Regions from separate parts of the Herbaspirillum seropedicae genome, predicted to be linked through region 1. Evidence: predicted binding sites of a transcription regulator. Region 1 holds the regulator's gene; each other region holds the start of a gene.
What was found. Region 1 encodes LexA, which represses DNA repair genes until DNA is damaged. Its sites were predicted from a motif close to ACTGTATNNNNATACAGT; they were not measured.
Positions count from the first base shown of each region.

Region 2: ruvA (Holliday junction branch migration protein RuvA) is a predicted target of LexA. The motif match lies at 2,274-2,291, and genes of this name have one in related genera.
Region 3: ACP92_RS09440 (PA0069 family radical SAM protein) is a predicted target of LexA. The motif match lies at 2,228-2,245, and genes of this name have one in related genera.

Region 1 is NZ_CP011930.1:2,333,735-2,338,071, forward strand. Features, by position in the region: gene ACP92_RS10325 (tetratricopeptide repeat protein) at 1-764, opposite strand, end outside; gene lexA (transcriptional repressor LexA) at 962-1,612, opposite strand; gene rpsF (30S ribosomal protein S6) at 2,009-2,374, shown strand; gene priB (primosomal replication protein N) at 2,396-2,695, shown strand; gene rpsR (30S ribosomal protein S18) at 2,751-3,035, shown strand; gene rplI (50S ribosomal protein L9) at 3,062-3,514, shown strand; gene ACP92_RS10355 (replicative DNA helicase) at 3,719-4,337, shown strand, end outside.
Region 2 is NZ_CP011930.1:453,183-457,519, forward strand. Features, by position in the region: gene ACP92_RS02070 (FAD-binding domain-containing protein) at 1-280, shown strand, start outside; gene ACP92_RS02075 (thiol-disulfide oxidoreductase DCC family protein) at 270-683, shown strand; gene ruvC (crossover junction endodeoxyribonuclease RuvC) at 754-1,296, shown strand; gene ACP92_RS02085 (DUF808 domain-containing protein) at 1,293-2,234, opposite strand; gene ruvA (Holliday junction branch migration protein RuvA) at 2,348-2,926, shown strand; gene ruvB (Holliday junction branch migration DNA helicase RuvB) at 2,966-4,021, shown strand; gene ACP92_RS02100 (2-keto-4-pentenoate hydratase) at 4,201-4,337, shown strand, end outside.
Region 3 is NZ_CP011930.1:2,154,374-2,158,710, forward strand. Features, by position in the region: gene ACP92_RS09430 (DUF779 domain-containing protein) at 1-65, shown strand, start outside; gene ACP92_RS09435 (sigma-54-dependent Fis family transcriptional regulator) at 46-2,073, opposite strand; gene ACP92_RS09440 (PA0069 family radical SAM protein) at 2,261-3,514, shown strand; gene ACP92_RS09445 (Smr/MutS family protein) at 3,548-4,201, opposite strand; gene ACP92_RS09450 (I78 family peptidase inhibitor) at 4,271-4,337, opposite strand, start outside.

The sequences.
Region 1 (4,337 bases):
ATGACGCGCAACAGGTGTTCGTGGGCCTCGTCGATCCGGTTCAGCTTCAGGTAGGAATCGGCAATCTTGTTGTGCGCATAGGTATCCTGCGGATCGAGCAGGATGGCCGTCTTGTGGGACTCGATGGCTTCCTTGTACATCTCCATGGCATGGAAGGCCTCGCCCAGGGCGGTATGGGACGGCGCGAAACTGATCTGCAGTTCCAGCGACTTCAGGATCACAGCCACGGCTTCGTTGTAGCGTTTGCATTCGATCAGGGCGCGGCCGAGGTGGGAGAGGGGGCCGGGCGCATTGGGTTCGCGCTTGACGGCGTCCTCGAAGTAGGCGACCGAGGCTTCCGGGTCGTTCTTCTCGTGCAGCGCATTGGCCAGGCCTATGCGCGAGGCGCGGTGGTCCCGGTCGATGCGGATGGCGTGTTCGTAGAGGGCGATGGCTTCGTCGATGCGATCCTGGCTCAGCACCGTGCCGGCCAGGTTGCTCATGTATTCGGCGTTTTCCGGATCGGCTTCGATGGCCTTGCGCAGATAGGCTTCGGCGTCGGCGAACTTGCCTTCGTGCATGGCCACCAGTCCGCGCGCATGATTGGCGAACACCAGCGTGGGATTGCGCGACAGGACCGCCATGCATAACGCCTTGGCTTCGTCGGTCTTGCGGCTATCCAGCAGGTCAAGCGCCTTGCGCACGTCGAGCAGGTCTTGCAGGGGATGCTTGGGCGGCGGGGTGGCCGGCTTGCCGTGCTTGTTGCTGTTCTTGCGCGTCGACATCGAAGGGGGTCCTTGTGGTTGGGTGCTGTAGTTGCACCGGATATAGCTTTCCAGCAGGGATGATATGCGCGCCGAAGTCCAGGCGAAGAGGAAAACAGAAAGCAAAAAACCTTCGTTTTAGACGAAGGTTTTGCATGAACGGGTGCTTCCGGGCCGCAGTGCAGAGCTTTCTGCGGCGCGGTGGCGGCCCCTGGCGCCTAGTTCCAGCTGCGCATGAGCCCTACGGCCAGGCCTTCCAGGGCGAACTGTTCTTCGTTGGGCTTGACGATGATGGGTTTGAAGTCGGGATTTTCGGGGAAGAGGGTGATCACCGAGCCGGTCTTCTGGTAGCGCTTGACCGTGACTTCGTCAGCCAGCCGGGCCACGACGATCTGGCCATTGCGGGCCTGGTCGGTCTTGCGCACGGCCAGCAGGTCGCCATCGAGGATGCCGGCGTCGCGCATGGACATGCCGCGTACCTTGAGCAGATAGTCCGGCTTGCCGGAGAACATGGCTGGGTCGACCTGGTAGGTCTTTTCCACGTGTTCCTGTGCCAGGATGGGGGAGCCTGCGGCCACGCGCCCGATCAGCGGCAGGCTCAGTTGCATCAGGGCCGGGTGGGGCAGCGCCATCTGGCGGCTGGCAGCCTGGCCGCCCGGTTCGCGCAGGCGGATGCCGCGCGAGGTGCCGGGCGAGATCTCGATGGCGCCCTTGCGCGCCAGGGCCTGCAGGTGCTCTTCGGCAGCATTGGCAGAGCGAAAGCCCAGCTCTGCGGCAATCTCGGCGCGCGTGGGAGGGAAGCCGGTGTTCTCGATGGCGTTCTTGATCAGGTTCAGGATTTGTTCCTGGCGCGCGGTCAGTTTGAGCATGGAAGGGCCTTTCTCTCGGGGAAGGCTGTGTGGATGAACAGTCTGTATTTTTATACAGGTGCAATCCTTGTGTCAACGGCAACATGCATTTCCAGCGGTCGAAAAAGCGGCTTTTGCGGTTTTTCTTCACTTATGTTCACTTATGGATAGATGGGCAGCTGGCCCTCTATATATAGAGGGGTTGAAAATGGTGAGGGGATCGCTCTCTTCCTGCGCCCAGCGCCTTCCTGCGTCTTCTTGTCCTTCAATGAAGGTGATTTGTCTCTGCCAGGCGTCGGTCGGACCTGCCGATGATTGCTGTTCTATCCAAAAGCTTGTATGATCTTGGGTTTTCCTCTTCCCACACCCGTCTTGACGCCGGGGTGGGCGTCTTCAATAAGTCCATAAGGAGTCTACATGCGTCATTATGAAATCGTATTTATCGTCCACCCGGACCAAAGCGAGCAAGTGCCGGCGATGATCGAGCGTTACAAGGGCATCGTCACCACCCGCGGCGGCAAGGTCCACCGTGTCGAAGATTGGGGTCGTCGTCAACTGGCCTACCAGATCCAGAAGCTGGCCAAGGCTCACTACGTCTGCCTGAACATCGAAGTCGACAGCGAAACGCTGGCTGAAATCGAAACCGGCTTCAAGTTCAACGACGCCGTCCTGCGCCACCTGACCGTCAAGATGAAGAAGGCCGAAACCGGTCCTTCCCCCATCCTGAAGGCAGTGCAGAAGGAAGACGCGGCCAAGAGCCGTACCGAAGCTCCGGCAGCTTAAGCGCTGCGAACATCGCGGAGAGTGAACCAGTTTCAAGTCATCGCCAGCCTGGCCGAACGTGATGTCCTACGTTATACGCCGGCCGGTATACCGATTGTCACTGCCAGGTTGCAGCATCAGTCGGAACAGGTGGAAGCTGGCATGAAGCGTCAGGTCGAATTCGAGATCGCGGCGCTGGCAGCGGGGGAAATCTCGGGTGCGCTCAACAGGGCGGCACTGGGTGAAATCTTCCGGTTCACCGGCTTTCTGGCCCGCAGGAATCGCAACAGCAAGAGCGTCGTGTTTCATATCGTTGATTTTGGCCCGGTCGCGCCGGATTGAGCGGCGCAAGGTAGCCAAACAGACCTTACCCAATTTTTAGATACAGGAGCCAACCATGGCATTCGGTAAAAAGTTCGATAAAAGCAAGCTGAAAAACAAGCGTCAACAGCAAAACCCGCTGTTCAAGCGCAAGAAATTCTGCCGTTTCACCGCCGCTGGCGTTGAACAGGTCGATTACAAGGACGTGGACACCCTGAAGGACTTCGTCCAGGAAAACGGCAAGATCATGCCGGCACGCCTGACCGGTACCAAGGCCCACTACCAGCGTCAAGTTGACACCGCCATCAAGCGCGCGCGTTACCTGGCCCTGCTGCCGTACACCGATCTGCACAACGCGTAATCTGCGCCGAGAAATAGGAGAAAAACATGCAAGTCATTCTGTTGGAAAAAATCGTGAATCTCGGCGGTCTGGGTGATGTCGTGCGCGTCAAGGACGGTTTCGCACGCAACTTCCTGATCCCGCAACGCAAGGCCCGCCGCGCTACCGATGCAGCCATCGCTGAATTCGAAGCCAAGCGCGCTGAACTGGAAAAGGCTGCTGCCGAGAAGCTGGCCGCTGCCCAAGCCCAAGGCGAAAAGCTGGCCGGCGCTACCGTTGAAGTTTCGCAGAAGGCCGGCGTTGACGGTCGTCTGTTCGGTTCGGTGACCAACTTCGACATCGCTGAAGCCCTGGGCAAGAAGGGCTTCGCCGTGGAAAAGGCGCAAGTGCGTCTGCCCAACGGCCCGCTGAAGATCGTTGGCGAACACCCCGTGTCGGTGGCTCTGCACACCGACGTGGTGGTCGATGTCACCATCGCAGTCAAGGGCGAGCAAGCGTAATACGCCTGTTTGCTGCAATTCGTTTTGCAATAGAAAAGCCGGGTTCGCCTGGCTTTTTTATTGTCAGTTTGATCAAGATATCCCGCTTCTGGCGGCCGCATTGGCCGGGGCGGCGGATGTCTTGATGTTGCATTCGTTCGCACGCAGCATCGGGGTGTGCAAAAACGTCCGCCCTGACCAACGGCTTCACATCAGCAGGTTATAATGCGCGCCATGAAAGAATCGTCCCGCGGCAATCCAGAATTTTTCCGTGGCCAGAAGGAGTCCTCCGATCCCCAGATCGACGCGCTCCGCGTGCCGCCACACTCCATCGAGGCCGAGCAGTCGGTGCTGGGCGGCCTGCTGCTGGATAACGCGGCCTGGGACCGCATCGCCGACTTCGTCAGCGCCGAGGACTTCTACCGCTACGATCACCGCATCATCTTCGAGCACATCGTCAAGCTCATCAACAGCACCAAGCCGGCTGACGTCATCACCGTCTACGAGGCCATGTCCACCAGCGGCAAGGCCGAAGAGGTGGGCGGCCTGGTGTACCTGAACGCGCTGGCGCAAAATACGCCTTCAGCGGCCAACATCCGCCGCTATGCCGAGATCGTCCGTGATCGCGGCATCCTGCGCAAGCTCATCACGGTGGCCGACGAAATCTCCGGCAATGCCTTCAATCCGCAGGGCAAGGATGTGAAGTCCATGCTGGATGAGGCCGAATCCAAGATCTTCGCCATTGCTGAAGAAGGTTCGCGCGGCTCGCAGGGCTTCATGGAAATCCAGCCGCTGTTGACGCAAGTGGTCGAGCGCATCGATGAGCTCTACAACCGCGACAGCT
Region 2 (4,337 bases), 1.9 Mb from region 1:
CGTCGGCAGCCGCATGCGCGAGCTGACTTCATTGCGCTGGCATGGCGACGCCGCCAGCGTCGGACGCGCCTTGAAGGCTGCGCGCAGCGTGCGCTGCCAGCTTGATCCTCACCTGGCTCCCTGGTTGCCGCTGTGGGCGCAATGCCAGAATCCGCCGGCGCTGTTCCCGCCGGTGGACAAGCCCTGCGACCTGTTTACCCAATGGTGGCGGCGCAGCACCCAGGGTCTGCAGACGGCTGCGCAATTACTGGCGGCCGAAGGGCGGCGTGATGAGCGATGACAGCCGCACCTCCAAGGGCGAGCTGACCGTGCTCTACGACGGCGGCTGCCCGCTGTGTCGCCGGGAGATCGGCTTGTACCAGCGCATTGGCGAGGATGCGCCCTTGCGCTTCTGTGATATCAGCCAGCCCTGTATCCCGGCAGATGAACTTCCCGTGGGCCTCACACGCGCCCAGTTGCTGGCGCGCTTTCATGTGCGTCGCGAGGACGGTGCGGTCTTCAGTGGCGCCGAGGCCTTCGTGCAACTGTGGCAGACCTTGCCCGGCTGGCGCTGGCTGGCGCGTCTGGCGCGGTTGCCAGGGATGCTGTGGCTGATGGAGCGCAGCTATCGCGGCTTCCTGCGCCTGCGTCCGGCCATCCAGCGCTGGGTCGTGCGCCTGGAGCGCCGCCGGGGACCTTGCTGACCTCCCAGGCGTCCCGACCGCGCAGTGTTCCAGCGCCTGCCTGAGCGCCTGATCGGTTAGACTGGCGGGCATGAAAATCCTCGGTATCGACCCAGGCTTGCGTACCACCGGTTTCGGGGTCATCCACAAGCAGGGCAACACACTGTCCTACATCGCTTCCGGCACCATCAAGACGCCGGACGGCGATCTTCCCTCTCGCCTCAAGGTCATCCTGGCCAGCGTGGGCGAAGTGGTGAAGTCCTATACGCCTGATTGCGCCGCCATCGAAAAGGTGTTCGTCAACGTCAACCCGCACTCTACGCTGCTGCTGGGGCAGGCCCGTGGCGCGGCGATCTGTGCGCTGGTGGCGGCTGACCTGGCGGTGGCCGAATACACGGCCCTGCAGGTCAAGCAGGCCGTGGCCGGCCATGGACGCGCCCAGAAGGCGCAGGTGCAGGAAATGGTGGCGCGGCTGCTCAAGCTGCCCGGGCTGCCCGGCACCGATGCCGCCGACGCCCTGGGCGTGGCGATCTGCCACGCGCATGGGGGAGGGGTCTTGTCCGACCTCGGCGCACTGGCCCCGGCGCTGGCGCGCAAGGGCATCCGCATGCGCGGCGGGCGTCTGGTCGGTTAGTTCTTCTTCCTGAAGAGCGACAGCACGCGCTGCGCCAGCTTCACCACCACCAGCACCACCGCCCCGGCGACCACGCCAAAGAGCGCATTCAATACCGCAGGAGCAATCGCGCCCAGTACCGGGCCGATCACCGCCACGCCCTCTACGGCCACCGCTGCCGCTTCGATGGCGTGATGAGCGAACGGCAGGCCATGCGTCAGGATGCCGCCGCCGACCATGAACATGGCGATGGTGCCGATCACCGACAGGCTGCGCATCATCTTCGGCGCGGCCGCCAGCACGGCGCGACCGATGCCGGCCTTGATGCGCCCCCAGGCGCTGGCGCTGGCGTGCTGCACCAGGTACAGGCCGCCATCATCGAGCTTGACGATGCCCGCCACCAGGCCATACACCCCCGCCGTCATGATCAGCGCGATGCCCACCAGCACCGTGATCTGCTGCTGCAGGGACGCGCCGGCGACAGTGCCCAGCGTGATGGCGATGATCTCGGCCGAGAGGATGAAGTCGGTGCGCACAGCGTCCTTGATCTTTTCCTGCTCGTAGACCAGCGGGTCGATGTCTTCGGGGGCCCTGGCGGCCACTTCGTGATGCTCTTCGTCGTGCGGCAGGTATTTGTGGGCCAGCTTCTCGAAGCCCTCGAAGCACAGGAAAGCACCGCCCAGCATCAACAGCGGCGTCACCGCCCAGGGGATGAAGGCGCTGATGGCCAAGGCGGCGGGCACCAGGATGGCCTTGTTCTTCAGCGAGCCCTTGGCCACCGCCCACACCACCGGCAATTCGCGCTCGGCGCGCACGCCGGCGACCTGCTGGGCATTGAGGGCCAGGTCGTCGCCCAGCACGCCGGCGGTCTTCTTGGCCGCCACCTTGGTCATCAGGGAAACATCGTCGAGAACGGTGGCGATGTCGTCAATCAGTGCAAAAAAGGCGCTGCCGGCCATGTTTTTCCTTTGTCTTCTCTCTGTGAGGGGGGCTTGGATACTGTTTATCCGAACAGTGCTGTATCATCCCGGGATTATCACAGAAGCTGCACCTCACGCACACCACTGACGCCATGATCGGTCGCCTCTCCGGAATTCTTCTCGAAAAACTTCCCCCCAACCTGCTGGTGGACTGCCAGGGCGTCGGCTATGAAGTGGCCGTGCCCATGAGCACCTACTACAACCTGCCGGCCCTGGGCGAGAAGGTCACGTTGCTGACGCACCTGGCCATCCGCGAGGATGCGCACATCCTGTTCGGGTTTGGGACTGCCGAAGAGCGCAATACGTTCAAGGAGCTGATCAAGATTTCGGGCGTGGGCGCGCGTACCGCGCTGTCCATCCTCTCGGGCATGTCGGTGGCCGACCTGGCCCAGGCCGTCACCCTGCAGGAAGCCGGTCGCCTCACCCGTGTGCCCGGCATCGGCAAGAAGACCGCCGAACGCCTGCTGCTGGAGTTGAAGGGCAAGCTCGGCGCCGATCTGGGCGCGGTGGCCGGCGTGGTCCACAGCGACGCCAGCGCCGACATTCTCAACGCCCTGCTGGCGCTGGGCTATTCGGACAAGGAAGCGACCCTGGCCATGAAGCAGGTGCCCAAGGACAGTACCGTCTCGGACGGCATCAAGCTGGCCCTGAAGGCGCTTTCCAAGGGCTGATGCACAGGTCACAGGTAAAGGGCAGACAAGGATTAGAGCATGAGCATCCAGACCGACGATTTCTCCGAACAGCGCATCATCTCCGCCACGCCGGCTTCGGCCAACGAGGAAGCCATCGAGCGCGCCCTGCGGCCCAAGCAGCTGGACGAATACGTCGGCCAGGAAAAGGTGCGCGCCCAGCTGGAAATCTTCATCTCCGCCGCCCGCAAGCGCGGCGAGCCGCTTGACCACACCCTGCTGTTCGGCCCGCCCGGCCTGGGCAAGACCACCATGGCCCACATCATCGCCCGCGAGATGGGCGTGAACCTGCGCCAGACCTCAGGCCCCGTGCTGGAGCGCGCCGGCGACCTGGCCGCCTTGCTCACCAATCTCGAGGCCAATGATGTGCTCTTCATCGACGAGATCCACCGCATGTCGCCCGTGGTGGAGGAAATCCTCTACCCAGCGCTGGAGGATTATCAGATCGACATCATGATCGGCGAAGGCCCGGCCGCCCGTTCGGTGCGCCTGGACCTGCAACCCTTCACCCTGGTGGGCGCCACCACCCGCGCCGGCATGTTGACCAACCCGCTGCGCGACCGCTTCGGCATCGTCGCCCGGCTGGAGTTCTACACCCCGCCCGAGCTGGCCCGCATCGTCACCCGCAGCGCCGGGCTGTTGAATGCCCCCATCGTCGAGGACGGCGCGCTGGAAATCGCCCGCCGCAGCCGTGGCACCCCGCGTATCGCCAACCGCCTGCTACGCCGCGTGCGCGACTATGCCGAGGTCAAGGGCCAGGGCCGCATCACCCGCGAGATGGCCGATGCCGCCCTCGTGATGCTGGATGTGGACCCGGTCGGTTTCGACCTGATGGACCGCAAGCTCCTGGAGGCAGTGCTGTTCAAGTTCGGCGGCGGCCCGGTCGGGCTGGACAACCTGGCCGCAGCCATCGGTGAAGAACGCGACACCATCGAAGACGTGCTGGAACCCTACCTGATCCAGCAAGGCTACCTGCAGCGCACCCCCCGTGGCCGTATCGCCACCGGCGCGGCCTACCAGCACTTCGGCGTGACGGCGCCGCGCACCAGCCCCAATGGCGACCTATGGGGTGGCTGAAGCCGGTCGGCGCCTGCTGTCCAAGCCTTTCCCGGTAGCTGAACAACAGCGCCGCACAGTGCCGCATAGACTGATGAAATTTTTGTCAGATCTCGTATAAAAGCGAGTTTTTGCTTGTGCAAAAACTAATCGTCATCGACAATGGATAGCTATTCACTATCTTTCGATGTGAGCCCTCCATGCTAATGTCGAGCCAAGCCCTTCGATACGCGCATCAGTTGCTGGATGCCCGCGCCCAGTCCAAGGTCATCCCGCGCATTTCCGAGTCCGAACCGCTGTCGGTAGAAGACGCCTACGAGATCGCCCACAACATCCG
Region 3 (4,337 bases), 180 kb from region 1:
GCTCGCGGCTGTTTACCGATGAGGAGTATGACGCCCTGGCCCCGCTCAGTGCCCGCGTGACTTGAGGCGCCGGTAGATGGTATTGCGCGACACGCCCAGGGCCTTGGCGGCGGCGCTGACATTGCCGGCGTGGGTGCGCAGGGCCCGTTCGATCGCGGCCCATTCATTGTCCTGGATGGACAGGCAATCGCTGCGCACGGCGTGCATGGTGTGCATGCCGTCGTGTAGCGCACCGGGTGCGCCTGCCTCTTCCAGGAAATCATCGGGCAGGTGATGCGGACCGATGGCCTCTTCGCCTTCGGCCATGGCCAGCGACGTGCGGACCAGGTTGGCCAGCTGGCGCAGGTTGCCGGGCCAGTGGCTGGCCAGCAGCAGCGCCTGTGCTTGCGCGTCGAAGCGCGGCGCGTGGGGGCCGCCTTCGTCTTCCAGGATGCGTTCGATCAGCTGGGGGAGGTCGCTGCGGTCCCGTAGCGCCGGCAGCTTCACCTGCAAGCCATTGATGCGGTAGTACAGATCTTCGCGGAAGGCATGGCGCGCGGCCATCTCGCGCAGCGGCTGATTGGTCGCGCAGACCAGTGCGAAATCCACCGGGATGACGCGCTGGCTGCCCAGCGGCGTCACGGCGCGTTCCTGCAGCACGCGCAGCAGCCGGCCTTGCAGGGCCAGGGGCATGTCGCCGATCTCATCCAGGAACAGGGTGCCGCCGTGCGCCTGGGCGATCTTGCCCAGCGCACCCTTGCGCCGTGCGCCAGTGAAAGCGCCGTCTTCATAGCCGAACAGTTCGGCTTCGATCAGGTTTTCCGGGATGGCCGAGCAGTTCACTGCGACGAAGGGGGCCGCGCCTGCGCGGTTCTGGCGGGCGCCAAAGCGTGCACTGTCGCCATGGATGGCTTGCGCCAGCCATTCCTTGCCGGTGCCGGTCTCGCCGGTGATGAGGATGGGGATGTCGCGGTCGATCACCCGGCGCAGCTTGGCAATGATGGCGCTCATGCGTACGTCCCCGGTATCGAGCGCCTGCAGGTCCGGTCGCCGTTGGTGGCGCGCGCGCTGTTGGGGCGGCGACGGCGGCGGGGTGGTGGTATTGGGCGCAGGCGGGAGCAGGCCGGGCGCATCGATGACGGCCTCGCGCGCGGCCTGGAAATGCTGGTCGCGCAGGCGCAATTCGGCGCGGCCATGGATGCGGATGCCATTGTGCAGGCACAGCTCCAGCAGGCCCGGGGCGGCCTTGCGATGATGCTCGAACAGCAGCGACAGCGGCACCCCGAACAGTGAAGCGAAGGTATGCGATTGCAACGCCGCCAGGGTCAGGCCCAGCTGGAACTGCGCGCTGCGATTGGCCGCCAGGAAGCGACCGCCCGGCGTGAAGCTGACGATGCCTTCGACCAGCGTGCCGACGAATTCGGCGCGGCTGTGGAAATGCAGGGTGATGCAATCAGGAAAGCTGCCGGCCAGCAGGTGATTCTCGATCATCTGCGCCGACATGCGCACCAGCGCCATGGTGTGCTTGTGGAAACTGCCGCATTCACCCGAGACATCCAGCACCCCCAGCACCTGGCCGCGATGGTCGAAGATGGGGGCGGCCGAGCAGGTCAGGAAGCGATTGGCGTCCAGGTAATGCTGCTGGGCGTGTACGGTAGTGGGCTTCTGCTCGAACAGCGCTGTGCCGATGGCGTTGGTGCCGCGCAGTTGCTCGGACCAGCGCCCTCCCGGCCCAAGGGCGACGCGATCGGCCTTGGCCAGGAAATCGCTGTCGCCGAGGGTATGCAGGATGGTGCCTTCTGCATCCGACAGGATCACCATGCTGTGGGTATTGCGGATCTGGTCGTAGAGGGTTTCCATGACCGGGCGGGCGTGGCCGGAGAGGGTCTGGTTGGCTTCGAGGGTCTGCGCCAGGTCGGCGCGCGAGAGCGAGTCGAGGTCGGGCCGCTGGCCGCGCATGATGCCGTAGGACGAGCTGCGCTGGTGAGAGCGCTCGATGGCCTGCAGATCCGGCACGCCATCGGTGCTGGCCTGCACAAGCGGCGAGGTGCCCAGCAATGCACCGGCGCTGGGCCGGTTTGCCTGGTATTGCATCCTTGTCTCCTTGGGACCTCTGGCGGTCCTTGTTCCCCCTTGTGGTGACTTTCTTCTCTGTTGGGAAGCTGAGGGTGAACTAGCATAACCGATTAATGCGGCAGCCGGACAAATTGAAACAGCATTTGCAGGGCCGTCCAAGTGAAGGCAGAATACTGTATATAAATACAGTATTGTTGAGCTTCCGGTGGCCTCCTTCCCCAAATTTCCACAGGGCATCGCCCAGCCTTTCCCGACCCAGCCAGCGCCCACGGCAGAGGACGATCCTACCCTCACGCCTGCGACCTTCATCCATCGCAGCCAGGTAGCCCAGAAGGGCCGGGGTGCGGTCACCAACCTGCGGGGGCGCTATGAATCGGTGAGCCGGGAAGAGTTCGATGATGGCTGGCAGCCCATGCGCTGGGCCGAGGGAGAGGGTGCTGCCGCGCTTGAGCAGGACGAGGAGCCGGCGCGCCTGAAGACCATCGTCACCGAAGAAACCGCCAAGTCCATCATCAGCCGCAATACTTCGCCGGACCTGCCGTTCTCGCTGTCCCTGAATCCCTACCGGGGCTGCGAACATGGCTGCATCTACTGTTTTGCCCGTCCATCGCACAGCTACCTGGGGCTTTCGCCAGGCCTGGACTTCGAAAGCCGGCTGGTGGCCAAGACCAATGCGCCCGAGCTCTTGTTGCGCGAGCTGGCCAAGCCCTCCTACCAGCCCGACACCATCACCGTGGGCATCAATACCGACGCTTATCAGCCCATCGAGCGCGAACGCCAGCTGACCCGGCGCATTCTGCAGATCCTGCACGATTGCGAAAACCCGGTTGCCATGATCACCAAGTCCGCCCTGATCGAGCGCGACATCGACTTGCTGGCCGCCATGGCCGCCAAGGACCAGGCCATCGTGGCCGTCACCATCACCACGCTCGATCCCGCCATCGCCCGCACGCTGGAGCCGCGCGCGGCCAGCCCGGCGCGGCGCTTGCGGGTGATCCGCACCCTAGCCGAGGCGGGCATCCCGGTGAGCGTGTCGATTGCGCCGGTGATTCCCTTCGTGACCGAACCTGATCTGGAGCGGGTGATGGAGGCGGCGGTAGAGGCGGGCGCACGCCAGGCGGGTTATATCGTGCTGAGGTTGCCGTGGGAGGTCAGCCCGCTATTCCGGCAATGGCTGCAGGCGCATTTCCCCGACCGGGCGGCGCGGGTGATGAATCGCATCCAGGACATGCGCGGCGGCAAGGATTACGACGCCGATTTCGCCACCCGCATGCGTGGTACGGGCGTGTGGGCCGACCTGTTGCAGCAGCGCTTCGAGAAAGCCAGCCGCCGCCTGGGCATCCATCATCGCAACCGGGCGTTTGCTACGCTGGATGCGAGCTGCTTCAAGCGGCCGCAGTGGGCGCCCCAAGCGCCGCGGCAGCCAGCCAGGTCGGACGGGCAGATGGATCTGTTCTGATGCGCAGCTTGCCGGTGGCCGATGGCGGTTCGGTCAGGCCCGCTCGCTGGACTTGAGCAGCACTACCAGCGCCCCCGCGCCACCGTCGGCCGCGCGGGCCTGGCAGAAGGCCATGACTTCATCCTTCTGGGCCAGCCAGTTGCGCACCTTGTGCTTGAGTACCGGCTCCTTGTTGACCGAGCCCAGGCCCTTGCCATGGATCACCCGCACGCAGCGCAATCCGCGCCGACGCGACTGGCGCAGGAATTCACCCAGCGCCTCGCGGGCCTGGTCGCGCCGGTAGCCGTGCAGGTCGAGCTGGGCCTGGATCACCCAGTTGCCGCGCCGCAGCTTGGAGAGCACGTCCATGCCCACGCCAGGGCGGGCGAAACTGAGGTTTTCGTCGCTGTCCATCAGTGTGTCGATGGTGAATTCGTCGGAGAGCGACTCCAGCAGCGCCGCCTGCTCATCGGCCAGGTGCTGGCGCGGGATGGGCAGGGGAGCGTCGGGCAAGTGAAGCGCCTTGTCGATGGCCTTGCTGCGCAGCGGCGCGATCTGGCCGATGCTGTTGCGGAAGAGGTTGGCCTCTTCGCGGATCGCTGCTTCCTGGCGCGCGCGCTCGGCCAAGGCCAGCGCACGCGCTTTTTCCTGCTCTTGCAGGTCGCGGCGCAATCCCTTGAGCGCCGCAAAATCCTTCATAGTCGCCATGACAGCCACCCCAACCCTGTAGCGAATTTGTCCCTGAGCGGGCTACTGTAGCAGAAGCTGGCGCAGTCTTCAGCCGCAGGCCAGCTTGATGATGACGCCGCCCGGATCGACGTGGATGTTGAGCCGGCGCGGATTG